One region of the Neptunomonas concharum genome, then DNA from elsewhere that is predicted to be linked to it. Evidence: predicted binding sites of a transcription regulator. Region 1 holds the regulator's gene; each other region holds the start of a gene.
The links. Region 1 encodes PhoB, which activates phosphate uptake and scavenging genes when phosphate is short. Its sites were predicted from a motif close to TGTCATANNNNTGTCANA; they were not measured.
Positions count from the first base shown of each region.

Region 2: a site for PhoB is predicted at 7,560-7,577, ahead of F0U83_RS03195 (sigma-54 dependent transcriptional regulator). Genes of this name have one in related genera too.
Region 3: a site for PhoB is predicted at 6,413-6,430, ahead of F0U83_RS08715 (heavy metal response regulator transcription factor). Genes of this name have one in related genera too.

Region 1 is NZ_CP043869.1:3,499,664-3,509,472, forward strand. Features, by position in the region: gene F0U83_RS16625 (diguanylate cyclase) at 1-695, shown strand, start outside; gene F0U83_RS16630 (DUF1415 domain-containing protein) at 707-1,282, opposite strand; gene F0U83_RS16635 (chorismate--pyruvate lyase family protein) at 1,383-1,928, shown strand; gene ubiA (4-hydroxybenzoate octaprenyltransferase) at 1,947-2,837, shown strand; gene phoB (phosphate regulon transcriptional regulator PhoB) at 2,914-3,609, shown strand; gene phoR (phosphate regulon sensor histidine kinase PhoR) at 3,635-4,924, shown strand; gene cysZ (sulfate transporter CysZ) at 4,921-5,664, opposite strand; gene F0U83_RS16660 (hypothetical protein) at 5,673-5,900, opposite strand; gene F0U83_RS16665 (NADP-dependent oxidoreductase) at 6,035-6,988, shown strand; gene F0U83_RS16670 (DUF8082 domain-containing protein) at 6,999-7,649, opposite strand; gene F0U83_RS16675 (GTP-binding protein) at 7,656-8,645, opposite strand; gene F0U83_RS16680 (hypothetical protein) at 8,853-9,275, opposite strand; gene F0U83_RS16685 (hypothetical protein) at 9,296-9,496, opposite strand; gene F0U83_RS16690 (YjaG family protein) at 9,556-9,809, opposite strand, start outside.
Region 2 is NZ_CP043869.1:662,290-672,098, forward strand. Features, by position in the region: gene flgK (flagellar hook-associated protein FlgK) at 1-639, shown strand, start outside; gene flgL (flagellar hook-associated protein FlgL) at 653-1,939, shown strand; gene F0U83_RS03170 (flagellar protein FliT) at 1,956-2,267, opposite strand; gene F0U83_RS03175 (flagellin N-terminal helical domain-containing protein) at 2,489-4,480, shown strand; gene F0U83_RS03180 (flagellar protein FlaG) at 4,559-4,933, shown strand; gene fliD (flagellar filament capping protein FliD) at 4,991-7,024, shown strand; gene fliS (flagellar export chaperone FliS) at 7,064-7,453, shown strand; gene F0U83_RS03195 (sigma-54 dependent transcriptional regulator) at 7,591-9,060, shown strand; gene F0U83_RS03200 (sensor histidine kinase) at 9,060-9,809, shown strand, end outside.
Region 3 is NZ_CP043869.1:1,868,308-1,878,116, forward strand. Features, by position in the region: partial or broken gene F0U83_RS17250 (IS110 family transposase) at 1-57, shown strand, start outside; gene F0U83_RS08690 (c-type cytochrome) at 224-784, opposite strand; gene F0U83_RS08695 (hypothetical protein) at 876-1,172, opposite strand; gene F0U83_RS08700 (copper resistance protein B) at 1,214-2,068, opposite strand; gene F0U83_RS08705 (copper resistance system multicopper oxidase) at 2,065-3,882, opposite strand; gene F0U83_RS08710 (heavy metal sensor histidine kinase) at 4,252-5,661, opposite strand; gene F0U83_RS08715 (heavy metal response regulator transcription factor) at 5,658-6,347, opposite strand; gene F0U83_RS08720 (hypothetical protein) at 6,509-6,931, shown strand; gene F0U83_RS08725 (heavy metal translocating P-type ATPase) at 7,049-9,334, shown strand; gene F0U83_RS08730 (cupredoxin domain-containing protein) at 9,347-9,700, shown strand; gene F0U83_RS08735 (DUF2933 domain-containing protein) at 9,712-9,809, shown strand, end outside.

The sequences.
Region 1 (9,809 bases):
TTCAAAAGATTCACAATGCCTTTATCCCCATCGCCTTAATTGGTGCACCAAACGATGACCAATTAGAACTGCAAGCTTATGCTAATGGCGCATCGGATTACATTATTGAGGGTCGGGTAGCGGGGATCGTACGTGCCCGAATTCGCATGATGCTGGAGCTGAAACGCTCCCGGGATATTTTAGAGCGTTCTGCACGTATAGATGGCTTAACGGGCGTTAATAACCGTCGCGAGTTTGAGAAAATTTTGGAGATGGAATGGCGACGTAGCTCCCGAACACGGCAGCCTCTCTCGCTCATTATGGTCGATGTCGATCACTTTAAAGCCTTTAACGACCGCTACGGCCATTTAGCCGGTGATAGCTGCTTGCGCCGCCTGGCAACCACAATGGCCAGTGTCGTCAATCGCTCCCATGATGCCGTGTGTCGTTATGGTGGGGAAGAGTTTGTTGTCTTACTTCCTGATACCGATAAAGCTGGCGCGAAAAAGGTCGCGAATGCCATACGGGATCAAGTGATGGCGCTAGGTATCACGCATGATCGTTCCAGTACAGGCTTAGTGGTTACTGTCAGCCAAGGTGCTGCTACGATGGTGCCCTCTTCCGCTAACAGCCCACATGAGCTAGTGGAGCTTGCTGACAAAGCGCTCTATAAGGGGAAAAAATCGACCAGAAACTGCGTCATTGTTGCCGCGTGAAAGACGAGTGCCTAGGTATACTCTGCAAAAGGGGGAAAGCGCTTGATAAGCTCTTCACGACCTAACTCCCGCAGAAGGTTAATATTACGCTCAGGGATAGCATCTGGATCTGGGTAATGAGCCAACACTCTCTCCATCTGCCCCTCCCTGATAATATGCACCATAGGAAAAGGGGAGCGATTAGTCCAATGACTCAAGTCCTCTGCTGCAACACCTGCAAACTGGTAGTTGGGATGAAAGCTTGCTAACTGAAATGTGCCTTCCAAACCAGACACTTTCAATAGATTTTCAAAGACCGCCAACATATCCAAATAATCATAAAAGTCGGTCAAGGCCTTGGGCATAATCACTAACGAGGTCGCTATATCGACTTCGTTGGCTTTCTGGATCTTTTCCAGCTCAGATAAGAAAGCATGGGCTAAGTCCTCTTCGGATTGTCCCTCTGTGACGGCGTAACGCAACGTATCTTTTTTAACGACAGGCGCAGCAAACGGGCACAAATTCAACCCAACGACCATGGTCTCAACCCACTGGCGGGTCAGTGCTTCGACTTCTTCAACTGTGTATAGAGAACTTTGATTTTGCATGTCCGCATCCTAATTGAATCAATGTCATCGTGCCAGACTAAGATATTGTTTCACGGCAGATAAGGGTAAAATAAATAACAGTTTGTATAAGGAAGTCGTTGTGCCAATCCCTACAGCTCTGACATCGATGAATTTTGATACGCGTTGGACAGCGTTAAGGCGCTTAAGCCGTATTCATGCGCCACTTTGCTGGCAGCGCTGGTTAACAGACCGAGCATCACTAACCCAGCATTTGATTCAAGCCAGTGAAGGGCACTTTAGGGTCGAAGTGGTGCGACAAGGATGGGCAAGACCTACCCGCTCGGAAGCATCAGCGTTGGGCATCTCTTTTCGACAACTCGCCCTGATTCGTGAAGTTCGCCTGATGGGCAAAGAACAAACCTGGGTGTATGCCCGATCAGTGATTCCGGCATCAACACTCACAGGTAAAGAGCGCCAACTCAATCATGTCGGTTCGCGCTCTCTGGGTAGCGTACTTTTTAGAGACCCTACCATGAAACGAGGGCCGTTAGAGATCAGCCGCTTATCCCTTCCTGAAGATCAATCCGTGTGGGCTCGCCGCTCAAAGTTTTATCTGTCAGGCAAGCCATTATTAGTGTGCGAGGTTTTTCTCCCAGCGCTGGAGCAGGTAAACTACCGCCCATAAGTCTCTTAGGTAAAAACCATGGAAGATACTCACGCTAATTCTTCACTGTCTTTACGAGAACGGTTGGCAATTTATATCGATCTCACACGATTTGATCGCCCCATTGGTAGTTACTTGCTGCTATGGCCTACTTTATGGGCACTATGGATTGCATCAGATGGCGTCCCCGACATCAAACTGCTAATCATCTTTATCGGTGGGGTTTTCCTAACTCGTTCAGCCGGCTGCGTGATCAACGACTTTGCCGACCGAAAGATTGACGGCCATGTTAAACGCACCGCCGCACGCCCCTTGGCAACAGGTAAAATAAGTAGCAAAGAAGCCTTAGCGCTGTTTGCCTTTTTAATGATAAGCGCGTTTATTTTGGTGTTATTCACCAATACAATGACAATAGCCATGTCCTTTGGCGGCCTATTTCTGGCATCACTTTATCCCTTTATGAAGCGCCACACCCACCTTCCCCAAGTGGTCCTTGGTGCCGCTTTTGGTTGGGCGATCCCAATGGCATTCACCGCCGTCAGTGAAGACGTACCTACCATCGCCTGGTTAATCTATATTGCAAAAATTCTTTGGACGATTGCCTACGACACGATGTATGCCATGGTGGATCGTGATGATGATCTAAAGATTGGCGTCAAATCAACAGCCATTTTGTTTGGCGATTTAGATAAGCTCATTGTCGGTATACTTCAGATATTAACCCTCGTTATTTTGGTCATCGTAGGCCTACAGTTGTCCATATCATTGCCCTACTATATTGGCGTTGCTGTAGCAGCTGGACTCTTTTGCTACCAACAGTGGCTAATTCGGAGTCGCGAGCGCGAGGCATGTTTTAAAGCCTTTTTAAATAATCACTATGCAGGAATGGTCGTATTTGTCGGTATATTGATTCACTATATGACAATTTAGTATCACCCTGTAACATTATTGTCATAAAAAATGTTTGTAATACTCCCGTCTTATTTTAAGCGTAGAGGCGGCTAATATGTCTGCAAGCAAACAAGTACTTATCGTCGATGACGAAGCACCCATCCGGGAAATGATCGCGGTAGCTCTCGAAATGGCCGGTTATGACTGTCTGGAAGCAGAGAGTGCCCAAGAAGCACATGCCATGATCGTAGATCAAAAGCCCGATATGATTCTGCTGGATTGGATGATGCCCAACATGAGTGGTATCGAACTGGCTCGCCGACTGCGCAAAGATGAAGTCACCGCTGATATCCCTATTATTATGCTTACCGCAAAAGGTGAGGAAGAAAACAAAGTTAAAGGGCTGGAAGCAGGCGTAGATGACTACATCACTAAGCCTTTCTCTCCTCGCGAGTTGGTTGCACGACTTAAAGCCGTTCTACGTAGAGCAACACCAAAAGGAATAGAAGAGCCCGTATCTGTCGAGGGCCTAACCCTTGATCCTATCTCACACAGAGTAACCGCTAACGAAAAACCAATAGAGCTTGGCCCGACTGAGTTTCGTCTGCTACAGTTCTTTATGACCCACCAAGATCGTGCCTACTCCCGTGGCCAGTTATTAGATATGGTATGGGGAGGGAATGTTTATGTTGAAGAACGTACCGTAGATGTACATATCCGCCGACTGCGTAAAGCTTTAGGCGCTCAACATGACCACTTGGTACAAACAGTTCGAGGAACAGGCTATCGTTTTTCTACACAAGTTGCCTGATTTTTCGCTAGGACGTTGCTAATCAATGCAAAAATCCCGACATGCCGCTATAAGTAGCTTGCTTATCATCACGGTGGTTACCGCTACATTAGGCCTCGCTGTAGGCTCTATGAGCTGGGGGTTGGTTATTGGTTTGCTGATATGGGCAACCATTCAAATTCGCCATATGGAAAAACTTCAAAGCTGGCTACACGACTCTAGTGAACCTTCCCCTCCAGAAGCTACAGGCCACTGGGGCGATATTTTTGATGATCTCGCACGCTTACAAAAACGTTATAAAAAACGGACTAGGGAACTAAAGGATGTCATCGTCCGTTTCCAACAATCATCCTCAGCGCTAACGGATGCTGTCGTAATTATTGATAATCAGAATAATTTAGAGTGGTGGAACCGTTCTGCAGATCACTTACTAGGCTTAAAATCCGTATCAGACCGGGGTAAGCCAGTTATGAACTTGCTTAGAGACCCTCGTTTTATACGTTATTATCGAAAAGGTAACTATGAAGAGCCTTTGCAGCTATCTAGCCCCATCAATAGTGAATTAGTACTGCAATACCATATTACAGAGTTTGGTATCAGCGACCGTCTGTTGGTCGCCCGAGATATAACACGCCTAGTGAGACTGGAGCAGACCCGTCAGGACTTTGTTGCCAATGCCTCCCATGAGCTTCGCACCCCACTCACCGTTATCCGTGGCTATCTTGAAACCTTCTTAGACCAAGAGCTGCCCAAACCGATGAATCGCGCTCTGACGCAAATGCAAATACAAGCTACACGCATGGAAAGCCTGGTTGCTGACTTGTTACTGCTATCTCGCCTAGAAGCCAGCCAGCATATACCGGATGAGAACCCTATTCATATTCATAAAGTCTTAGAGGCTATTCGTACTGATGCTCTCCTACTTTCCGGTGATAAGCATCATACAATTTCACTAGAAGTCGAATCGAATCACGACCTGCTAGGCCAAGCTCAAGAACTACACAGCGCCTTCTCAAACTTGGTGTTTAACGCTGTGCGCTATACTCCGGAAAATGGACATATAACCATCCGGTGGTGGGTTGATCTAGAGGGTGGGCATGTTTCCGTTTCAGACGATGGCTTAGGGATTGACTCCATTCACATCCCAAGACTCACTGAGCGCTTTTATCGTGTGGATGAGGGCCGTTCATCCTCTACTGGGGGAACAGGCTTAGGGCTGGCGATCGTCAAACATGCCCTGCAAAGGCACGGCGCTCGCCTAACCATAGAGAGTAAAATTGGCTATGGCAGCACGTTTATCTGCCACTTCCCTGTGGACATGCTGACAACCCATTAGTGAGCGCTTGCTCGCTCAACATGTTCCTCAATCCAATAGAGTGTTGCCCCAATCACCGCCGCTGGCATAACAATCAAGTTAACTAAAGGAATCATCATTCCCAACTGAACCAATGCGCCAAAGCTGACAGATGTCAGTCGCCTTTCGGCCAGCATTATCTTCATCTGACGGAAGCTCACCTTGTTGTTATCCATCGGATAATCACAATACTGAATTGCCATCATCCAAGCTCCGAAAAGAAACCAAAGAAAAGGCGCAATCACATTGATGATCGGAATAAAACTGAAGATCAGCAGTAAAAACAATCGTGGAATGTAATAAGCCATTTTCGCCAACTCACGCTGCAGAGCCCTAGGGATCATCGCAATTAGCCCTTTCCAACCCTCGTCCTGCATCACTGCACCACGCTTCATTTTCTCTACTTTTTCAGAAAGAAAACCATTAAAAGGCGCAGCAATAAGATTCGCGACTAATGAGAAACCGTAATAAACAAAAACCAAAACCAGCAATGCAAATAACGGCCACAAGAGCCAATCTAAAAAAGATAACCAAGAAGGCAGTTTCGACAACCAAAAGTTAACCCATCCATCAAACTCATTCACCAAGAGCCAGATCGCACCGGAAAAGAGAAAGATATTGATGATCATGGGAATCAGTACAAAACGTCGAATACCAGGTTCAGGAAGCATACTGAAGCCTCTCAGTAAATAACCACTACCTTTAACAGGATTACCTTTCATTTTTTCTCCTACGCTAAAAAATGCACTGCAAATCGAATCACAATGGCGATCAACATCATACCTAAGCCGGTGCGGTTAACTTTGAATTCCACGACGTTATAAGCAATGGTCGGTTGCCAAAACATGATTAAAGACTTGAAGTCTTTCGTTCTCCCGGCGTACATCGCCAACGACACTAAAAAAACCAGCAGGCCGCCCCAAAACAGAATCGTTTCTAGTATTGCTAGATAGTACATAAATGCTCTCTTACAAATATCCCCAAATGTGAGGCAACTAGCCTACCAGAATTGCTTTGTTCAAGCTGCAACGTTAGTCTCTGTGACATTGCCACTTTGGCCGCAGTTCCCTATTTTTCAAACAGGTGATAATAATGAAAGCGATTCGTATACATGCTTTTGGTGGTCCTGAGTCATTAGTTTATGAGGATATCTCCGAACCCCAGCTGAAAGCTGGAGAGGTCCTTGTACAAACGCATACCGTTGGGGTTAACCCCATTGATTGGAAGACCTGTAGCGGTGGCGGAGCAGCACCCTTTATTGGTGACCTTCCCTTTGTACCAGGCTGGGAGTTTTCAGGGCACGTGATTGCCTGTGGGAGCGACGTGAGTGGCTTTACCTCTGATGATGGTGTATTTGGTTTCGTACGCTTTCCCGAAGCCGCTGGCTGTTACGCCGAACAGATTGCCGTGCCTGCCGAACAGATCTCTTTGCTCCCACCCTCGGTTGACTTAAAACTGGCGGGTGGATTAGCGCTAGCGGGATTAACGGCTTGGCAAGCGCTCTTCGATAAAGGAGCACTTAAGCCTAAACAAAAGGTTCTAATTATCGCTGCCGCTGGTGGCGTTGGGCACCTAGCGGTTCAACTAGCCAAATGGAAAGGTGCTCATGTTACCGGTACGGCCTCTTCAAGCAATCATGACTTCCTAACATCTATTGGATGCGATGAAGTGTTAGACTATCACCAAGCGGACAGCCTGAGTGGTGATCGTCGCTTTGATCTTATTATCGATGGTGTCGGTGGTGATACAGGTATCGACGCAGTTGAATATCTGGCTGAGGGTGGGTGCTTAGTGACGCTACCTAGCGTTACAAAAGATGCGGTAATTGCCGCAGGTCAGGCGAAAGGCAAACAGGTTTTACCCATTCGAGTAGAACCTAATGCCCAACAGTTATCCATACTGGCAAGCTTAGTAGCAGAAGGTGAGTTAAAAATGCACCTAGCCACAAGTTACTCTCTTTCAGAAGCGGCACAAGCGTTCAAGGATATTGCCTCAGGACATACCCGAGGCAAGGTCGTTTTAACCGTATCCCAGCCAACGCTATAGCGTATTACCTTTATCGGCTTGAGAAGCTTCGCACGGTATTAACGGCTGATTGTAGATAGCGACTACGATCAGCCTTATCATCTATTTCAACCGCCAACACTTTAATCAGCTCAGCAATTTTATTTCGATAAACACCATGCTGTGCTTTCCATTGCTCATAAGCCTCATCAAATACTATACCCGCTGCTGGCCCGATAAACTCAGCTAAACCTTCTTGTAGCTGATCCATTAACGCTCGCAACTCGGCCTCGGATTGTGGTCTTGCCGCTTTAGCCGTATTACCCCCTGCTTGTGCTTGTACCACAGGCGGCTCACTTGCCTGAGGAGAAAGCACCTGCTTAGCTATTTTCGGCAAAGCTGAACGTGCACTGGTATTGATCAACGCTAAGTTCACATCTTTATCGGTTAACAATACCAAGATGGTTTCATCTGCGACGTGATAACCAATCAATAGGTTCTCTTCTAACTCGATATTGATCTCTTTATGGTCCCCACCCATGCCTTCAACCGCCATAAAAATCTGGTTGATAACACGGCAAGCTCCCACCATATTTTCTTCCAAAATATCTGGGAAGGTCGATGCCTGCTTTTCATCGCCTTTGAGTATGAAGCTATGATGGATACCACCAAAAAGTTCTAAGTCTTTCAGTATTTTATCCATATCTCATCAGCCCCATTGCAACAAGTCATCAACTTGCTGCTTTAATGCTCTTACCGATACCCGGTTTGAAGACTGAATTCCCAGAGCCTGCTCCCCGCCTAAGAAAACCGATAGGTTATCCTCTGTATTGCTTTTCAAAATAATACTTTGAACTTGCCCGAGATCCGAAACCTCTTCAAATACTTTGACAACACCAGCAACAAAACCAACAAAGTCATTCACCTCGCTAGTTTCAATGGAAGAGGTGACGATATCGCCCATTTCATCTGTCAAAACAGCGCCACGGACACCCTTAAAGTTCATTACATCATCTATGATAGAGTCCTTCATTACGACCTCTTCTCCCAGATATTCCTGAATAGCAAAGTGGGTGTCGTCCGTTTCCTCCTCCACTTCATCAAAGGTTATCTCGCTATCCCTTTGCGCTGCTTGATTGATCAGTTCCGACCATTCGCTATACTCTGTTTTCCCTCTGAGTAGCTCCTCAACCAGAGGTAATACGCTGCCCGCCCGGCGTGCATCGATAAAACGAACTGGCGCATCGATACCCATCTCCTGCAATGTTTGTTCGTACTCCAGCAGTGTTGGGTGGTCCCTTAAGTCTGAGCGGGTTACCCCCACGATGACTTGTTTTCGAGCAATTAACTCAGAGAACTCATGGGCATAGTAGCGTAAGTCCTTCATGGGATAATTGCGTGTGTTATCCACTAGAAACACAATACCAGCACAATCTGCAGCTAGGTTGTTCGCTAGTAAATCCCACATAAACTTGAAACGAGCCTGTCCCGGCGTGCCATAAAGCTGAACCACTTCCTGATCACTGAGTGTGAGCGATCCATAGTCCATTGCAACCGTAGTGGTCGCCTTTCTTAAGCCCGTCATGTCAGAAGCTTTTGCTTCTGTTTCGATATTCTTATGCTCATCGCTTATCGAGCGAATAGCGGAAGTCTTACCTGCCCCTACTGGGCCAATAAAGAGTAATTTATGATAGTCCATGCGCAGCAGCCCTGCGATTCGTTCTTGGGCGAACGAAAGCAGCTAATATTATTATTGTGTGAACGCGCTCACTCAATTGAAATCGCGTCAGTGTTCTGCAAGAAGTGTTATTCAGCAGAGATTAAAAAATAGCCTATAAGTCTAAAGAAATGAAGTTCTTAGTGAAATAAGTGTCAACATAGGTTGTAAAAGCACAAAAACTGTTACTTATTGGCTACAAAAAAACTGTTGCTGTTTCATTAACAAGCGACACCCTTCTCCACGGATATTACGGTCCCAGCAATAATATTTAGCCCAAGATTTATCATCTTCTGTTGGCTTCTCACGATAAGGCGGCACGCCTTCACAGAAATCCGGGCTTGCTTTGGCTACACTAAGGCAAGCTCTAAGAAAAATACCTTGATTAACAGTACAACTAAATCCTAAACAGCCATCAAACGAGTGAAGGGTTTTATCTAAGCATGCCTGTTGGTCATTCTCTTGCCCAAACAGCCTACCGCTTTTTTTAAATTCCGCTGTTTGGTAAGCACGGTCTGCATTAAAGTCTGCCAGCCAGCTTTCCCGGTTGAGCCAGCCCAACACACTTAGCACGACGATAATACCCAGAGAGATAAGCAGTATTTTTTTCAAAGTTAGATATCCCTATAGCTTTATCTGCGAGGTCTATAAAGCCCAATTACGGTCATAAAAACACCCAATACGGATAACAGCATTCCCCCATTCACAAACAGAGGGTAACGTGCCATATAGGGTATAAACGGCTGTTTATTTTGCATATCACACATGAGATTTTGGTAGTCAAAAGAACCACCTATATCCAAACAATCGTCCACCAATGATTGTTCATACATATACCCCCCCATTAATGCAAGGCAAGGTATTATCAATAACGTGAGTCCAAGTTTTAACATTAGGCGTCGTCACTAATTCCAATATTACTAACGCCCTCATTACGAGCGAGCACTCTCAAGTTTTGAATAAACGCTTTGTCCATTTGCTTCACCTGGGTGAGACGCTCAACAACTTCTTCTTGAAATTCATCTTCCTGGAGCATCAGTTCATGATTGGTAATAAACCGGATGATCTCCTCATCCGACATCTGATCATCACCTTCTGAAACCTCAATAAACATCGCGACACACTCTCGGGATACATTACCAACGG
Region 2 (9,809 bases), 720 kb from region 1:
GGAACAGAGAATTTAGGCAGTGGTGTAGCTAAAGCTGTGGTTACGGACCCGGATGCCGCCTCATTTGATCAACCGCTCACGCTATCACCACCAATAGATATTCGTTTCAATGCACCCGATGCAAGTACGCCAAATAGTGTGATGACTTATACGATCTATGATATGAGTAACCCAAGTAACCCTGTCGTTCTTGATTTGGGTGCTGGCCCACTTGCAGCCATTGATTACACCGCCGGTGAAACAATACAGCTTGATGGTTATGATGTTGTAATAGGCAACCAGCCTCAGCCAGGTGACCGGTTTAGCTTCACCTTTAATAAAGATGGTTTTTCAGATAACCGTAACGCGCTAACGTTATCGGATCTTCAGCAGACCGATCTGTTTGATAGTGGCGCTTATCAGGATTTATACGGTAGTTTGGTGGAGCGTGTCGGTACAAGAACGGCTACAGCACGTATCAGTGTTGATGCGAATAAAGCAGTGTTGGACTCCACAGTTACCGCAAAATCGAGTGTCTCTGGCGTCAACTTGGATGAAGAGGCTGCTAAGTTAGTGCAGTTTCAGCAGGCATACCAAGCTTCAGCACAGCTGATAAGCACATCACAAACACTGTTTGATACCCTGTTGAATAGTATTTAAGGAGGTATGAAGGATGCGTATTTCAACCCAGCAACAATACCTTCGCTCTATTGATCAGATGCAGAATAAACAATCTGAGATAGCGAACCTGCAGAACCAAATTTCGACGGGTAAGCGGCTTTTGAGGCCTTCAGATGACCCTGTGGCAGCAGCACAAGTTGTGAAGCTGGAGCGAGAGCTCGCGCAGTATGAAAAATTTGATTACAACATCAATGTGACTCAGCGACGCTTAGAGCTTGAAGACTCTATTCTTGATGATATCAATACAGCCACTGATCGTATGCGAGAACTAACCATCCAAGCGGGTGGCGTTACCTTGAACGATCAAGACCGCTTATCTATATCGAAAGAGCTGACGCAGCTGACACAGTATGTAGCGGGTTTGATGAATACTCAGGACTCCGAGGGAGAATATCTGTTTGCAGGCAGTAAAGGTACGACTAAACCCTATGAAGCGCTAGCAAATGGGCGCTATCAATACAACGGAGATGATGGGCAGCGGTCAATACAGGTAGGCGCAGAGCTTTATGTGCCTTCTAATGATTCAGGTAAGTATCTTTTTGATGCGGTGGATGATCGGCTGAAAATTGAGCTAACGGGGCAGGCCGTATATGACGCTGAACTGGCAGCAAGTGAGCCTTTTATCCGCGTGGCAGAGTTTCAAACACTGGCAGCAGAAACCCAATTTAGTGAAGCAACACAGGGGTTGGGTGATATCACCCTAACGGTGACAGGAACTGCTCCGGCTTTTCAGTACAGTGTCGTAGATAGTGGGGGTAACCCTGTAAAAGATACGGATGGCAATGATATCACTAATGTTCCAGCGGGTGATCTTTCCACAACGCCGCTTGAGGTTAACTTGCTGGGCATGTCATTTGAGCTGCACGAACCAGCGGATATGACGGCAAATAGCATTACGATCAACGTAGCAGCAGAGAAGAAAACCCTCTTGGATGTGGCGGCAGATTTGGCAGAAGTATTGGCAAATCCAGTAAAAAGCAATGCTGATAGAGGGGCGTTATCTGAAGCTATTGCCACGGGTTTGGAGCAGTTCAGTCAAGCAGCTGATAGAAATGTAGAAGCTAGGGCAACACTGGGTAGTCGTCTTAAAACTTTAGAGAGTATTAGTAGCTCTAATTTAGACTTTGAGCTTTTTACTAAAAAAGCGCTTTCTACGCTCGAAGATGCCAATATGGCTGAAGTGATTAGTAAGTTTAAGCTTGAAGAAGCAACGTTACAGGCAGCTCAAGCGACATTTGGACGTGTGTCTCAGTTATCGCTTTTCAATTACCTGCGTTAAACTGCCTCGCTTAGGCTTACTTTCCGCTGGACTGGTAAGCCTTATTCATTTTTCTTCCACGATTGGCTTGCTGTCTCTCTTTAATTAAAGCGTGTTGGTGTGTCTCTACAGACTGAAAAATAGTTTGGTCTATTGAGCGAATTAACTCCGTTATTTCCCGGACTTTTTGCTGATCTGCTTCTAATTCCGGTAGTGGCTGTTGTGCTGCCTTCCTAACAAGAGCCTCTCTCTCAAACTGCAATTTCTCTACTGTAGGCCACTCGTTTTGCTCACAAGCGGCTTCAATTTTCTTTGTAATTTCAAGTGCTTTGGAAAGTGTATCAATCATCAGACACTCCTTTTGAATTTTTCCTAAAGAGACGCGGTAATGGGCCGATATAAAAGATAACCGAGGCAGAACGCTGCCATATAAGAAACAAAAAAGAAATACTAAAGCATCTTTTAAATTGGTCGATAACTGAATCATAGCCGGTAACGAGAGCAGATCACGAAGCCGGAAATGAACACTAAAGCAGCCAGTCAGACCTGGTTGATATGAGGAGAAATCTCATGGCAATGGTAATTAACTCAAACATTATGTCCCTAAACGCTCAGCGTAATCTGACTCTGTCTCAGAACGAACTGAACACCTCGATGGAGCGTTTGACAAGTGGTAAGCGTATCAACTCTGCGGCAGATGACGCAGCAGGTCTGTCCATCTCTAACCGTATGACATCTCAGGTTCGTGGTTTGAACCAAGCGATTCGTAACGCAAACGATGGTGCTTCCCTGATTCAAACTGCAGAAGGTGCACTGGATGAGTCTACTAACATCCTGCAACGTATGCGTGAACTGTCTATTCAGTCTGCCAACGGTACTTACGACTCTGGCAACCGTGGCACATTGAATGCCGAGGTTAAGCAGCTGGTATCTGAGCTGGACCGTATCGCAGAAACTACCTCATTTAACGGTCTGAATATCCTTGATGGTTCCTTGGGTAAAGTGGACCTACAGGTTGGTTCTGAAGCCAATCAGACCATTGAACTATCTATCCAGGCTATGGATTCAAGAACGTTAGGCTTAGGTTCTACTAGTGTAGATATCGTTGGTGGCGAGAATAGCTTGGTTGCAGATACTACAGCGATCAACAACAACGATATTATGATTAACGGACAATCCATTATGGCCGTCGGTGAAACCTGGACCGGTGGTACAGATGATATGGATGAGTTGATCGATAAAATTAATACCAATGTGAACGGTGTTACTGCAAGCACTATTGCAAGCGCTACATCAACAGATGTTGGTGATGGTATCTTGGCTGAAGGTGAAACATTCAAAGTAGATGTTAAGAAGTTGGATGGCACTACTACCTCTGTTGAGGTAACTGATACCGAAAATATGGATCAGCTTGTTGATAAGCTGAACGCTGAAGGTGGTGGATTAATATCAGCTTCTGTAGGTGATGATGGAAAACTAACCATCACAGCAGAGAATGTTGAAAGTTTAACATTTACTGATGGTGGTTCTGGTCCTAATGGTGCAGGTGGTACGTTGGCAGCAACGACAGCATCGATTGCTCTGTCCTCTGATGATGGTGCTGAAGTCACTATTGAGCGAGGAACAACCGGCACTCTGTCTGACTTAGAGTCTTTCGGTTTCCGTGAAAGTAACGAAGCGGGTGTTATTGAAGGCGAAGCTGTGGACGCTAATGCCTTTGCAGTAGGTGATCTGAAGATTAACGGTGTAGACGTTGGTGTCAGTGAAACCGGTGGTTTGATCGATAAGGTTGCTGCTATCAATGATATCAGTGATGAGACAGGCGTAACTGCAAGTGTGTTCTCTGGGGTAGAGATTGATACGTCTACTGCAACAGGTGCATGGGCTGCTGGCGACTTTACAATCAATGGTGAAGTTATCACATCCGGCGCAGATCTGGACGCGTTAGTCACAGCTATTAATGGTGTGAAAGACTCTACTGGTGTAACGGCTACATTGTCAGGTCAGAACCTTTTACTAGAAGGAGATGTATCTCAGATCGCGTTTGGTGATGCTTCTGGTACAGCTGATAATGGTGCAGCCCTGACTGCAATCTTGGGTGGTGGTGTAACCGTTGCTGATGCAGCGGGCGGTATTAAACTGTCTTCTGATAATGGCAACCCGATCAGTGTTGACCATAAAAATGCTGCAGCTGAAGCCAAGTCTGGTTTATTAGATGCTAACTCTGCTGGCGGTGGTTCATTCGGTGCGGCTATCAGCAGCTTGGATATCTCAACAGCTGCGGGTGCTCAGAAAGCGATTGGTATCATCGACAACGCGCTAGAGCAGATCAACTCTACTCGTGGTGACTTGGGTGCGGTCAGTAACCGTTTGGACTTCACAGTGAACAACCTGTCCAACGTATCTGAAAACGTAGCAGCAGCTCGTTCACGAATCGAAGATGCTGACTTCGCTGCTGAATCTGCTGCACTGTCTCGTGCACAGGTGCTACAGCAGGCAGGTACTGCAATGTTGGCCCAGGCTAACGCGGCACCTCAGCAGGTTCTGTCACTGCTCCAGTAAGTTTAACCGGGAGCTAAGCATACCAGTTAAAATCCCTCACCACCGCTGGTGGGGGATTTTTGGTTAAGGGGGTGTCACATGTCAGTAGAATCAATGAATGCAAACAATGTTGCTGCGGCAGTACAAACAACGGCATCGCAGCAGACACAGCAAGCTAAACCTGATGCAGCAGAACAGCAAAAACAGGCTATTCAAGCAGTAGAGCAGGTGAAGCAAAACCAAGAGATGTCGGTTGAGGAAGTTCAGGCTGTTGTAGATAAACTTAATGAGTTTATGCAGAACGGGCAGCGTAATCTGAATTTTTCTGTCGATAAAGATACCGATAATGTCGTCGTCAAAGTTATGGACAAGCAAACTCAGGAAGTGATTCGGCAGTTTCCTTCAGAAGAAACACTAAAACTGACGAAGCACATAGAAGGTATGCTGGGTTTAATATTTAATGATCGTGCTTAAATCGGTGTAAACTACATCTATAGTTAACAGCGTATCAACGAGCATGAGGGAGGGGTTATGGATACCAATATCGTTTCCGCACTAGGAGGTGGTTCGGGTATCGATACCACAAAGCTAGTAAAAGATCTGGTCTCGCTTGAGAAAGCGCCCCAGCAACAGCGATTAGACTCTAAGAAAGAGCAACTAGATGCTCAAATATCTGCTTATGGCACGTTAAAGAGCAGCCTTTCGGAGTTCAAAAATATACTGGCTCCTCTTGCCAACAATGACACCTTTAATTCACGTTCAGTGTCCTTCCCCGAAACGGATGTCATTACGCCTAGCAGCTTGGCTGCGGATGCTCAAACGGGTACCTATCAGATTGAAGTGGAAAGTGTCGCACAAGCGCACTCATTGGCATCAAATACCACTTACAGCGATAAGGATTCCGGTATAGGCGCTACGGGAAACCTGACGATCCGTTTGGGAACGTGGACCTATGATGTTAGCGATAATCCTGTTTCCTTTGCTGAAAACGAAAAACAGACTTCATTGAGCATTGAGGTATTAGCGGAAGATTCGCTTCAGGATATTGCCGATAAAATCAATGAGCAGGATTCTGATGTGCAAGCGTCGGTATTGCTGGTGGATGGCAGTTATCAGCTGATGATGTCCGCACCATCGGGTGCTCATAATGCGCTGGAAGTCAGTGGCGATGATCCAAGTTTAGATGTTTTCGCATTTAATGCGGCTAATTACGCTAATGTGACTGAAACTCAACAAGGTAAAGACGCCAAAGTACAACTCAATGGTTTAACGGTTTATCGTGAAACCAATAATATTGATGATGTGATTACGGGGCTTGAGTTTACGCTTAATAAAGCGAGCCCGGGTGAGAAGTTTACCTTTACGGTGTCTGAGGATAAAAACACCGGTGAGCAAGCGATTCGTGATTTTATAGAAGCTTACAACACTTTTTTTGAGACAGCTAAGTCGCTTACCGGCGTATCGAAAGATGCTGAAACGAACCAAACCACTCGTGGTGATTTGGCAACCGACGGCACGGCCAAAAGTTTGATTGCCCGTATTCGTTCGGTCATTACAGCTGCGGTGCCTGGCGTCAGTGACTTTAATGCGTTAACCAATGTGGGCATTCGCACTAAGCTAGATGGCACGCTTGAGATTGTTGATAAAGATTTTAGTGCGGCTATTAAAGATAATTTTGAGCAAGTAGCGTCGCTTTTCGCACCGCAGACGTCATCGACTTCAAGTAGTGTTGATGTATCCATTGGTAGTTACGCTTCCAAAACAGTGCCCGGCACTTACAGCGGTAGTATCAGCACGGCGCCGAGTAAGGGCTCAGTGATCGGGGATGCTGCTTTTGCTGCGTTCAACACCGCTGATACGCCAGCTGGTGACTTTTCTTTTAGTGTGACCGTTGATGGTACGACCTCATCATCCTTAACCTTATCAGGTGATTTTACAACCGCTGAAAGTCTGAGAGCGGAATTACAATCGCTTATTAATAATGATGATACATTAAAAGAAGCAAAAGCCTTTGTAGATGTGATTGTTGCTCCCGGTGGCGAGTTACAGCTGGTTTCTAGGGAGTATGGCTCTGCGTCTAAGGTCAGCTTTGATGCTACGGGCACTGATTTTGCAACTCAAACCGGTTTATCTACCGCATCGGCTTCAACCAGTGGTGTCGATGTGGCAGGTACGATTAATGGTGAAGCTGCGTTTGGGTCAGGCAATGTGCTCCTACCGAAAATTGATTCAGACCCCTACGGCTTGAATTTGACAGTAAAAGAGGGTGCTTCTGGCGCCTTTAGTATCACTTATTCTCGTGGTTTGGCGGGTGAGTTAACCAGTTTGATTGATAGCTTTTTATCTGGTTCTGGCATTATTAATACCCGCGAAGAAAATATAAACAAGCAATTGGATGGTATTGTTGATGATCAAGAGAACCTTGATCGTAAAATGACAATCTATGAGTCTCGTCTTACTGAACAGTATCTGGCCATGGAGCGAATCATTGCCAGTTTACAGCAGACGGGTGACTCACTAAACGGTATTCTCGATCGCTTACCGTTTACAGCGTCCAACAATTAAGTATCCATTTGAGTCTCGCTTTTTGGAGTAATAGAAGAAATGAGCGTTAACCTAAGTGCTTTAAAGCAGTATAAAAGTGTAGACCTGAGAGCCTCTGTGGAGATGGCGTCTCCTAAAGAACTGATTGGTATGCTATTGGATGGTGCGTTAACGGCCTTAGCAAAATCTAAAGGCGCCATTGAGCGAAAAGATATTGGTGAGCGCACCCTTCAGTTGAACAAAGCCAATGATATTATTCTGGGCTTAAAAGATTTCTTAGATCATGAGAAAGGCGGAGAGATTGCCAGCAACTTAGATGCACTATATGACTATATGGTACGCACACTGATTCAGGCAAACCGCAATAACGACCAAGAAAAAGTTCAAGAAGTGATGAATTTGTTATTGGAGGTCAAGTCAGGTTGGTCCGCAATGGAAACAAATAGTTAGTGCCAGTGCAGGAGGGAGATGCTTTTCCCTCCTTCTTATTTTTATAAAGCCAATTAATTGGCACTGTTTGATCTGTATTCATTGTTTATTCTTCCCTCTCTGCTAGTATGTCAAAAAAATGACTTGTTTTTTGACCTATGCAAATACCTAACAACTTGATGGTTCTCTTAGTCGATGACAATGATCAACGTCGCGAAGCGTTAAGTACCGTTTTTACTTTTCTGGATGTTCCCCATCGTATTCTTACGTTCGTTGATTGGTTCCAACAGCCGGCTGAACGTTTTCCTGAAATAGCACTGATTGGTTGCTGCTCGTTGCCAGTTTCTCTGGAAAAACTGATGGCGTCGTTTCGTAACGATATGCAATGCACGCCTCTATGTCTGCTTGAGAAGTGGGAAGAAGTAGAGCAGTTAAGTGAATTGTCCAAAACGCAGTTAGTACGTGTACTGGATACACCGTTGACGGAGAGTACGCTTACAGACTTACTTCATGAGGCCCAGGTTTTACAGGGTAAAGGCAAGGATATCTTGCCAACAGGTATTCGTTTTCCGTTGCTAATCGGGCAAAGCCCAGCCATGAGTCAACTCAAAAAAGTTATGGCTCGAGTGGTTGATCGGGATGTGAATGTACTGATTACGGGAGAGTCAGGTACCGGTAAAGAACTCGTGGCGCGTAGTCTTCATGATTTGTCAAAACGTGCTACCGCTCCTTTTGTTCCGGTTAATTGTGGCGCTATACCGCCGGAGCTTCTGGAAAGTGAGTTGTTTGGCCATGAAAAAGGTGCCTTCACCGGGGCGGTTAGTGCGCGCATTGGTCGATTTGAGATGGCTGATGGTGGCACTTTGTTTCTTGATGAAATCGGTGATATGCCGCTGGCGATGCAGGTTAAGCTATTACGTGTGTTGCAAGAACGCTGTTTTGAGCGCGTGGGTGGTACAAAAACTATTGATGTAAATGTTCGTATTATTGCGGCTACCCATAAAAACTTAGAGGCGATGATTGAAACGGGTGATTTTAGGGAAGATCTCTATTATCGCTTAAACGTTTATCCGATAGAGACTCCCCCGCTACGAGAACGGCGAGATGATATCACTATGTTATTGCATGCATTGGCTCAGCAGGCAGAAAATAATGGTTTGGGTCGCTTACGGTTTCATGCATCGGCATTAGATTCGTTACAACAGCATCCGTGGCCGGGAAATGTCAGAGAGCTTGCAAATCTTGTTGAGCGGTTGGCGATTATGCATCCTGATGGTGTGATTGGTGTATCAGAACTCCCCGAGAAGTGTCGTCATATCGCCGAGCCTGAACCTAGTCGTTACCAAAGTCAGGGAAGTTTTACATTAGATTCGGATATTCTTTTAGATCGCTTAGTAGATGAGCCAGAGAACTCCGCAACGGGGAAAATACATAATACAGTGACAGCACTGCCAGAGTCGGGAATTGATCTGAAGCAGCATCTGGAAAGTTTGGAGCGTTCATTGATTGTATCTTCTCTAGAGCGCACCGGTTACGTGGTGGCTAGGGCAGCAGAGCTACTAACGATACGCCGAACAACGCTTGTAGAAAAGATGCGTAAGTATGGTATTCAGAGACAGGCTGACTGATGACAGAGATAGATATCCTAAAGCAGCAACTGAAAGAGACGCAACAAGCGCTTGAAGAGACTCGCAGGCAATTGGATCATGCCGGTAAGGACCGGGATCGAGAGATGGCGCATGGTGATTTGTTGGCGGTAAGGATGCGGCAGCTACTGGACTTAATTCCGGCCGGTGTGGTGTTGATTGATAACCACGGCAGAATATCGTTGTGTAACCCTGCTGCAGAAGGGCTACTAGGAACGCCGCTGATGGGGGAGTTATGGATGCAAGTCATTCAACGAAGCTTTGCTCCTAAAAGTGATGATGGTCACGAAATTTCGCTGAAAGATGGCCGACGCGTCAGTATTTTGACAAAAGCGATGGCAGATGAACCTGGGCAGCTAGTTCTTCTTACGGATCAAACAGAAACACGCTTGCTTCAAGCCCGCTTATCCCAGTATCAACGCCTCTCTGAAATGGGAAGAATGATGGCTTCATTGGCTCATCAAATCCGTACCCCATTATCTGCGGCTATGTTGTATACAAGCCACCTTACCGCTAACTCTATTACTGAAGCTCAGCGTATGAAGTTTGCAGCGAAAGTTAAGTCCAGATTGACGCATTTAGAACAGCAAGTAAGCGACATGTTGGTGTTTGCGCGTGGCGAAACTAAGCTAGAGGAGTACGTGACTACAGATGCGCTGCTACAAGCTATTGATGATGCCTTGGATGTTCCGCTTGCTCAGTTTGATGCGGACTGTGATTTGGTCAATGAG
Region 3 (9,809 bases), 1.6 Mb from region 1:
AACTTTCCTTTGGCTTATGTGTATCCCAAAAGCATGCGAGCTACGCGTGATCTGCTTCATGATGAAAGATGAAATAAATGCGAGTACCTGTACTAGGGGAACCTGCGAATAAGTACTTATCTCCGTTAGTTAGGAAGCTGCAAAACCGAATCAGGGGCTTGTTCGCACTTTCCTTAGCCTTCTTTAGCGAATATAGCCAGTCGCTTTATTAATAACCTCCGGATTAATGATGCCCTTCATCACTTTTGCCACGTGCAGTAAGGATCTGATATTGCGCCTCTGTCAGGTCAGGCAGACGCTTAAGAAATGCCACCATATTCCAGATACGTACATCATCATGCCCCGGCGCCCAAGCGGGCATTCCCGATGCTTTAATTCCGTGTTTGATAATCCAGAAATTTCGCTGATCAGCGGCTTGTGCATCTTCACCCGCTCGAGAGATATCTGCCAAGTTTGGCGGAGATGGATACAAACCTAATGTAAAATCGCTTTCAGTTTTACCCGGCTTAAGATGGCAACCAGCACACATATCATTGTAGTCAGCACCACCTTTGAGTAAACGATCAACCGAATCAAGATCCGACGGCACTTCAATGTTTTTCGAGGAGCGTGAGATCGAATTCTCGCGTAATGTCTCTAAGGCCCACGTGGTAATATCATAGTGAGGATCGTCAGCCCCCATCGAATATAAGCCCGAGTACAGAAACGCCACGCCTCCTATCCCAATAGCACCCGTTATTGCTATCAATCGCTTTAAACAAGCGCCTTTTTTAAAAGCTGTCATCAGATAATCCCCCCCCGAGCACATCCCTTACCGATCTCTCGGCAAGGGGCATGCAGATTATTTGTTTCTATTTTTCTTTGATTGCTACTTATTACTGCGAGGGAGCTTTCATCTGATGACCATCCCCATGAGATGCACTGTCTGCTTCTGCTGAGTCATGCCCCTCTGTTTCTGCCGTACCATGCTGCATGGTGCTCATGCATTGCTGCATCATCGCCATCACGATAGGGTCGTTCATATCCATTTTACTATGATCCATCGTGCTCATAGCCGCACAATCCGGGCTCTCTGCTGTCTTCATATGCTCTTTTTCGCCATGTGCCAGTGCCGAAAACGACAACATGAGTGCAGGTACAGCAACTAAAGCGCTAAGTTGTTTACTCTTCATTTTTAACTCCTGAAATATGTTATTTTTGTATTTGAATGGCATTAGAACCAAAATTTAATCCCTGCGACATAACGTGTATCACGAACAGACTCGTTGGCAGCCCGGGCAATATCTGCCGTTTGGCCCAGCTTACTTGTCCACTCGACCCCGACATAGGGGGCGAACTGCCGCGTCATCTCGTAGCGTACCCTTAATCCAAACGCGACATCCGAAAAGCCATCGCCCAATCCGTTCTCAATATCATCCTGGCCATACAGGCTCACCTCAGCACGCGGTTGCAGTACCCATTGTTGGCTAAGCAATATCTCGTACTCAGCTTCAAGTGAAAGGGCCGTTCGTCCACTTTCTCCAATATAAGCAGTCATATCTAACTCAAACCAGTACGGAGCCAGCCCCTGCAACCCAATAGCAAGCCATTGTCGGTCCACACCCTCATCATATTGATCAAGTCGTATGCCCAACTGCGTATCGAAATAAGCACTGTATGCATGACTCCACAGAATATCTGCCTGACTTTCTTCCAAACGCCCGCTAGCGACATCACCTTCAAATTTGACATACAGGCGGTCATATGTGGAGCCATACCAGCCTCGAACATCAAATACGCCAGTATCATTATCAGAATCGTATTCGACACGATCGCCCTGAATCGCCCAAAATTTATGCTCGTCCGCAAGCTTTATCTGACGCGGCCCTCCTAACGCATAGGGCCCTTTTTCTAAGGTATAGCCATCTGAGTAGGCATGGGGATCACGAATTTCAGGTTGATCCGTTTTAGTCTGGGCCATTTTAGAGTGATCCATTTCAGCACGAGCCAGCAAAGAGCTCGTACTCATTGCGAACACAGCGACAACTGCCAGCGGCTTTATCACATCAACATTAATTAATTGTTTCATGAAACCACCACTTCACGGAACATGCCCGCATCCATATGAAAAAGAAGATGACAATGCCAAGCCCAGCGGCCTACATCATGCGGCGTTGTTAAGAAACTAACCCGCTGAGCGGGCTGCACAGAGAGTGTGTGACGACGCACTAACAATTCGCCCTCCGCAGATTCCAAATCACTCCACATACCATGCAAGTGCATGGGGTGAGTCATCATCGTGTCATTTTGTAAAATGATGCGTATCCGTTCGCCCTGGCGCATCGAAACCGGTGTGCTCTTACCAAACTCAAGCCCATCAATTGACCAGCTATAACGTTCCATATTGCCCGTCAGATGCAGCTCTATCTCCCGGGTAGGTACTCGGTCATCATCTAGTACACCATGAATTGAACGTAAATCAGCCTGTGTTAATACACGCCGACCATTGTTACGCAGCCCGATACCCGGGTCATCCAGATTAGTACGTGGCGTATCCACACGCATATCGACAGACGGGCCATATTCTGTACTCGCATGCCGAGCGGTTTGCGAAGGCACCTCCAGAGGGTTCGTCTGCATACCTTTCATGGTGCTGTGATCCATACCTTTCATGGTGCTGTGATCCATACCTTTCATGGCGCTATGGTCCATCCCTTTCATGTTGCTCTGGTCCATACCTTTCATGGTGCCGTGATCCATTGCGCCCATCATGTCAGTCATTGTCAGCCATTCAACGGAATCAAGCTCCGGCACAGGAGCAACAAGCCCCGGACGGACTGATAAGGTGCCACTCGCGTAACCGGATCGATCCATGCTTTGTGCGAAAATGGTGTACGCATCCCCTTCAGGCTCGACAATAACATCGTACGTTTCACCGGGACCAAAGCGGAACTCATCCACGCTAACCGGTTTCACATTTTGCCCATCGGCCTGCACAACACTCAGGCTCAAGCCGGGTATTCGCACATCATAAAAGCTATTACTGGAGCCATTGATAAAGCGCAGGCGCACACGCTCACCTTTATTAAACAACCCGCTCCAGTTGCCCGCAGGCGTCATACCGTTCATCAGATACGTAAAGGTTGTTGCTGAAAGATCCGCTAAATCAGTAGGATTCATCCGCATCTGATTCCACATCTTGCGCTTTTCAAACGCTCCTTTAAGCCCTATCGTTGATGCATCTCGTAAAAAATCACCGACTACTGGCTGATTGAAGTTATACACATCACTTTGCACCTTCAATTTGGAAAAGGCAGACATAGGACTTTCATCTGTCCAGTCTGAGAGCTGTATTACATGATCTTGATCTGCCTGAATCGACTCACCTTCGAGCGGCTCTACTATGAGTGCGCCATACATCCCGGTCATCTCCTGGAAGCCAGTATGCGAGTGATACCAGTAAGTCCCACTTTGTTTTAACGTAAAGCGATACTCAAAAGTCTCTCCTGGCGCTATACCGCGAAAGCTAATGCCTGGTACGCCATCCATCTGATAAGGAAGGATAATTCCATGCCAATGAATCGAAGTAGAAACAGATAGACGATTAATCACACGAATAGTCACCTCATCGCCTTCGCGTAAACGCAGTGTCGGTGCAGGAATAGATCCATTAATAGTGGTTGCCATTCGCGTAACACCCGTAAAATTGACCGGTGTTTCAGCGATAACCAACGTGATGACCTTGCCACTCAACACCGGCGCTGATCCTAAGCGGGTATCATTTGTGTTGGCAGAAAGTAGCCTTGGCATTGCGGATAAGACACCACCCGCTGCCAGGCCTTTTACAAAAAGCCGTCGTGACAAACGAGGGCGAGAAATTAACGCAGATTCGTCTTGTTTCATACTTTCTGGTGCTCCGCTGTTACTGCTTACCATGCTGTTATTAAGTGACTGCTAACGTGTTAAAAAATAGCTATTTTCACTTGTCATGTGTCACACTCTAGCGCGACCTCCCTGACAGCGGCATGACCTGAAGATGACAAAATTGTAATCTTCAGGTTGTAGGAAAAAGTGATTAAGTCCTCAGTCATGAAGGACTTAAGATCGCAGCATGATTACCCCATTTATCAAAGAGGTGAAGTCAAAAAAGGAATTAAAAACAGCACACGGAAGAAAGGAGCAACTCAACCTTTATTAGTTGAAAGGCGGGCAGGTATTAACTTAATCGCATCTTTCCCAGGGGAAATTAATACCAATAGAGACTGGAGCCCGTTACGTTTTAGTAATCAACGAATCATTTTTAAAAAATGTCACTTTAAAGCTCGTGCGCTCTACCGTTGAAGATACTGATATTTCGCCATTATGAGCTACTACGATTGCACGTGTTATTGCTAAACCTAAACCTACCCCTTCAGAATTTCCTTTCACTCGATTTTTATCAACCCTGTAAAAACGTTCAAAAAGATGAGGAATATACTCTGCTGATATTGGCGTACCTACATTATTTACTGTAAGAAGAGTTGACTTATCACTCGCTTCAATTTGAACTTCGACGGTACTATGAGTGGGCGTATAACGTATAGCATTAGATAGTAAGTTATTGATAACCCGACGAATCATTAAACGATCACCTTGTATTTCACCTTTCCCTTTTAGTCTCAGCAATATGTTATGGTCTTCTGCCAACGCATCATAAAATTCAAACAAATCAGCTACTTCTTTATCAAGCTCAATAGTTTCCTTAGAGGGTAACTCTAATCCATGATCCGCTTTGGCAAGAAAAAGCATGTCTGAAATCATACGTGAAAGCCGCTCATACTCTTCTGCATTAGAAGCGAGAATAGATTGATATGTTCGGACATCTCTGGGAAAACTCAGAGCCACATGTGTTTGCGTCATCAGATTGCTGATGGGTGTTCTAAGCTCATGAGCTATATCTGAGGAAAACTCAGATATACGCCTGAACGCATCTTCTAATCGCTCTAACATTTGATTGAGAGCATTAGCCAACTCTGAGATTTCTGCCGGAACATTTTCAACAGGCATGCGCTTATCTAACTGGTTCGCTGTAACCGCTAATGCACGATTTCTCATTTGGTATAGAGGCAGCAAACCTTTCTTTGCCGCTAACCAACCGAGAAGACCACTGATTAATGCAGCGATAACAACATAGAGTAACAGGGCACCCTGAAAGCGTGACATAAAAAGCTCATGATGATTAATATTCAACGCTACCAATATACTAATCGGCTGTTTCGGCTGAGCTATTGTACTTTTAGTGACAACAAGCCCTCGATAAGATTGCCCCTCAGCACTCCAGGTTATAGCGTGAGGAGAAGACACACTTGATTTTCCTTTTATGAGATTAAGAGGAAATGTTACTCCTCCAGAGCTATACAGTGGCACACCCTGCTCATTCATCACTAAAACCAACAGCTCTTTATGCCCAATTAACCCTGATTTTAGCTTGTCTGCGAACACAGGCAATGTACCCGCACCAACACCCTCAGAAACAATACTACTGACTAGCTGTATTTTCCCTTGCAGTGTTTCTTTATCCTGCTCAAAGAAGTGCTGCTTTATAGAGAAGACAATCACGACACTAAGCCCTAGTAAAACAAAACCTGATACCAATGCATATAAGCCCGTCAGCCGCCAAATTAAAGATAATTTACGTTTCATATTTTGTCAGAAACCTCTAACACGTAACCCATTCCCCGAAGCGTATGTATGAGTTTAAGACCATAAGGCTCATCTACTTTTCTACGAAGACGCCTAATAGCGACTTCTATCACATTAGTATCACTGTCAAAATTCATATCCCATACCTGAGATGCAATCAAAGACCGTGACAACACCTCACCCTCTCGTCTCATGAGTAATTCCAATAACGAAAACTCTTTAGCCGTGAGCTCTATTCGTATACCCGCTCTGCTAACCCGTCGGCGTAACAGATCAAGTTCTAAATCGGCAACAGTCAACACGGTCGCTTCTGGCGTGATGCGAGTGCGTTTTAATAAAGAACGTATACGTGCCAGGAGCTCTGAAAAAGCAAAAGGCTTTACTAAATAATCATCAGCACCGAGTTCAAAGCCCTTTACCCGGTCCTCTACCTGATCGCGTGCGGTTAAAAATAATACAGGCATATCCCTGCCACTCAGGCGTAATGTTTCTAAAACTTTCCAACCATCAAGTCCGGGCAACATGACATCAAGGATAATCAAATCATAAGCGTCAACTTGTGTAAGCGCCAAATGAAGACCATCTATCCCGTTACACGCAAGATCCGTATTAAACCCGGCTTCATTTAGCCCCTGCTGAAGAAACATTCCTGTTTTATCTTCATCTTCCACAACCAGTATTTTCATAAGACTCCTAGATGTTTTGGGTGAGTATAAAGCATATAGGCAGTATTCAATCGAAATTACAAAAATGTAATCTTCATGTCAGCCTCATGAAAGGAGCAGTGTTTATTATAACTTCCAAAGAGTAAAAACACTTTCTCACATGAGTCTGGAGTACAACCACCATGAAAGTTAAAAAAATTATTATCAGCTTAAGCAGTGTATTAATTATCAGCGCTGCCTTACCTGCCGCTGCCGATCAGGATGCCAAGACACATTACATGATGCATGGTGGGGACGGCCCACAAGGACACCAGATGGAAGGTAGCAAACACAGTGCAGACCAGAGTCAAGAACACAAAGTGATCACTCCTCATACAGATAAAGCATCTGCTACAAACACGCATTACATGATGCATGGAGGTCAAGGTGAACAGGGGCATTTAATGGAGGGGGCCAAACATGCAAGCAACCAAGCAACAGTGCACCAAACACAACTAGCCACTAATTCGCCAACAAGTAGCCCTAAAAACAAGCACTATATGATGAACTCCGGTGACGGTCCTCAGGGCTACTGGATGGAAGGCAAGGATCACCCTACCTATTAACTTTACGGCCACTCATGGTCAATAACAATCATGAGTGGCGTGCTGAATTCCAATGTTATTCCGAGTTTACCGCAATGATTTTATTTACACGTTTCAACTACCATTCAGGAGAAAATCATGGGCTATTCGGATACTGATAGCACTCAGGAAAAAACGTCATTAAAGCAACCGTCGGGTTCTATTGACTTAATCATTGATGGCGCAGGTTGTGCCAGTTGTGTCGGCAAAATTGAGGGTGCGCTGACATCAGTAAAAGGTGTTCAGCAAGCAGAAATGAATTTTGCAGCTCGTACAGTTTCAGTATCAGGTCAGGCCGAACCTTCAGCATTAATTCAGGCGGTTAAGCAGGCAGGATATAGCGCCAAGGTGGTACAAAGCAGCTCAGAAGAAGCATTGCTTGATGAAAAAGAACAAGTCGACCTAGCCTATTACAAAACACTCATGAGGAAAATGTGGATAGGCATTGCTTTAGGCCTACCATTGATGATTTACAGCATTGTTGGCGGTGAAATGACTGTGACCACACCAACCGAGCGACTCGCTTGGCTATTCGTGGGAGCGTTAACCTTTAGCGTCATGTATTTTGCCGGAAAACATTTTTTTGTTGGCGCGTGGCAATCATTTAAAAACCACTCAGCGAACATGGACACGTTAATTGCTTTGGGTACAGGTACCGCCTGGGTTTACTCGATGGCGGTCATCGCGGTTCCTGAGCTGATACCTGACATGGCAAGGCACGTATACTTCGAAGCGACTGCAATGATTATCGGGTTGATCAACCTCGGGTTAGCCCTTGAAGTAAAAGCACGAGGCCGAACATCTGAAGCGATCAAACGACTCATCGGCTTACAGCCGAAAACAGCCCGAGTACTGAGAGACGGTATTGAGGTAGATATCCCGATCGAACAGGTACTACTTCATGATATTGTCCGTGTCAGACCCGGTGAAAAGATCCCGGTAGATGGCGTCATTCAAGAGGGCCAAACAGCCATTGATGAGTCGATGCTGACTGGTGAACCAATGCCGGTTGTCAAAAACGCAGGTGATGAAGTGGTCACCGGCACTTTAAATAAAACAGGCTCTATCGTCTTTAAAGCCACTCGCGTCGGCAAAGATACTGCGTTAGCGCAAATCATCAAGATGGTTAAAGTCGCTCAGAACTCTAAACCTCCCATTGGCCGCCTAGCCGATATTATATCCGCCTACTTTGTGCCTGTTGTTATGATTATTGCAGTGCTCAGTGCACTGGCGTGGTTGAACTTCGGACCAGAACCGGCCTTAGCCTTTGCCATTGTTTCCGCAACAACCGTACTGATTATCGCCTGCCCCTGCGCGTTAGGTTTAGCCACACCGATGTCAGTCATGGTCGGCGTAGGTAAAGCTGCAGAAGCGGGTGTCTTGATTAGAAATGGAGCCGCATTACAAACAGCCTCTAAAATTACCGCCATGATTCTTGATAAAACCGGCACGATTACTGAAGGCGCTCCAAAGGTGACCGATATTATTGTGACTAATGGATCACATGAAGACAGTATCCTGCAGTTAGCCGCTAGTATGGAGTCAAGCTCAGAGCACCCATTAGCGATGGCAATTGTTGAATCAGCAACAGCCAAAGGTTTAACACTCAATCGAGCAGAAAATTTCAATGCAATTGCCGGTCATGGTGCGACAGCGACTATTCAGAACCAACGATTGCTACTGGGTAATGAAAAATTAATGCGTGACCGTAAAGTTGATATCAGTGGTTATATCGAGACGGCTCAGCAGCTGGCCAGTGAAGCTAAAACCCCTATTTACTTTGCTGTTGATGAACAACTTGCCGCTGTTATTGCGGTATCAGATCCAATCAAACAGGATTCAATTACCGCCATTAACCGCCTCCAATCTAATGGTATTCGTGTTGTTATGCTCACGGGCGATAACAGACTGACAGCTAAAGCGGTTGCCGAAAAAGTAGGGATAACGGAGTTTTTCGCTGAAGTTTTACCCGAAGAGAAAGCACAAAAAGTAGCTGAATTACAACAACAAGGTGAAGTAGTCGGCATGACTGGGGACGGGATTAATGATGCCCCTGCACTGGCACTGGCCAACGTCGGATTTGCGATAGGAACCGGCACCGATGTCGCCATAGAAAGTGCGGATATTACGTTAATGCGCGGTTCATTACACGGCCTAGCTGATGCGATAGCTGTCAGCAAAGCAACATTACGTAACATCAAACAAAATCTCTTTGGCGCCTTTATCTATAACGTAGCGGGTGTACCTTTCGCGGCAGGCGTACTTTACCCCTTCTTCGGGTTGCTCTTAAGCCCAGTGATTGCTGGGGCTGCCATGGCCTTTTCATCTCTGACTGTTGTCATGAATGCTAACCGCCTACGTCTTTTTAAAGCCAAAGAACATTAAGGAGTCGATGCGATGTTGTGGATTAATATTAGTGGCATTCTGCTGATAGCTCTTATCGTTTGGTGGTTCTGGCTTTATAAGCCGCAAGAGGTCGAAGTCACCAACAATAAGATGGTTATCAGAATCGAAAACGGCGTTTACACCCCCGCTCATATAAAGGTGAAAGCAAATCAAAGTACTCTTCTGGCATTCATCAGAACTGACAACTCACCCTGCGCAGCTACTGTGCTGATTCCTGGGTTAGAGATCAGCGAGGAAATTCCACTCAACAAAGAGACTGTAATTACTTTGCCACCTTTAACGACTGGAGAGTACCCATTCCACTGCTCGATGCAAATGTATCGTGGTGTTATTAAGTCTGAATAAGGAGTGATTGTATGTTTAGTTTTTGGAAAACACCTTCAGGATTAGCAGCATTAGGCTTAATTGGTGCAGCCACTTACTTTTTAGTCATTGAACATCAACAGCATATTTT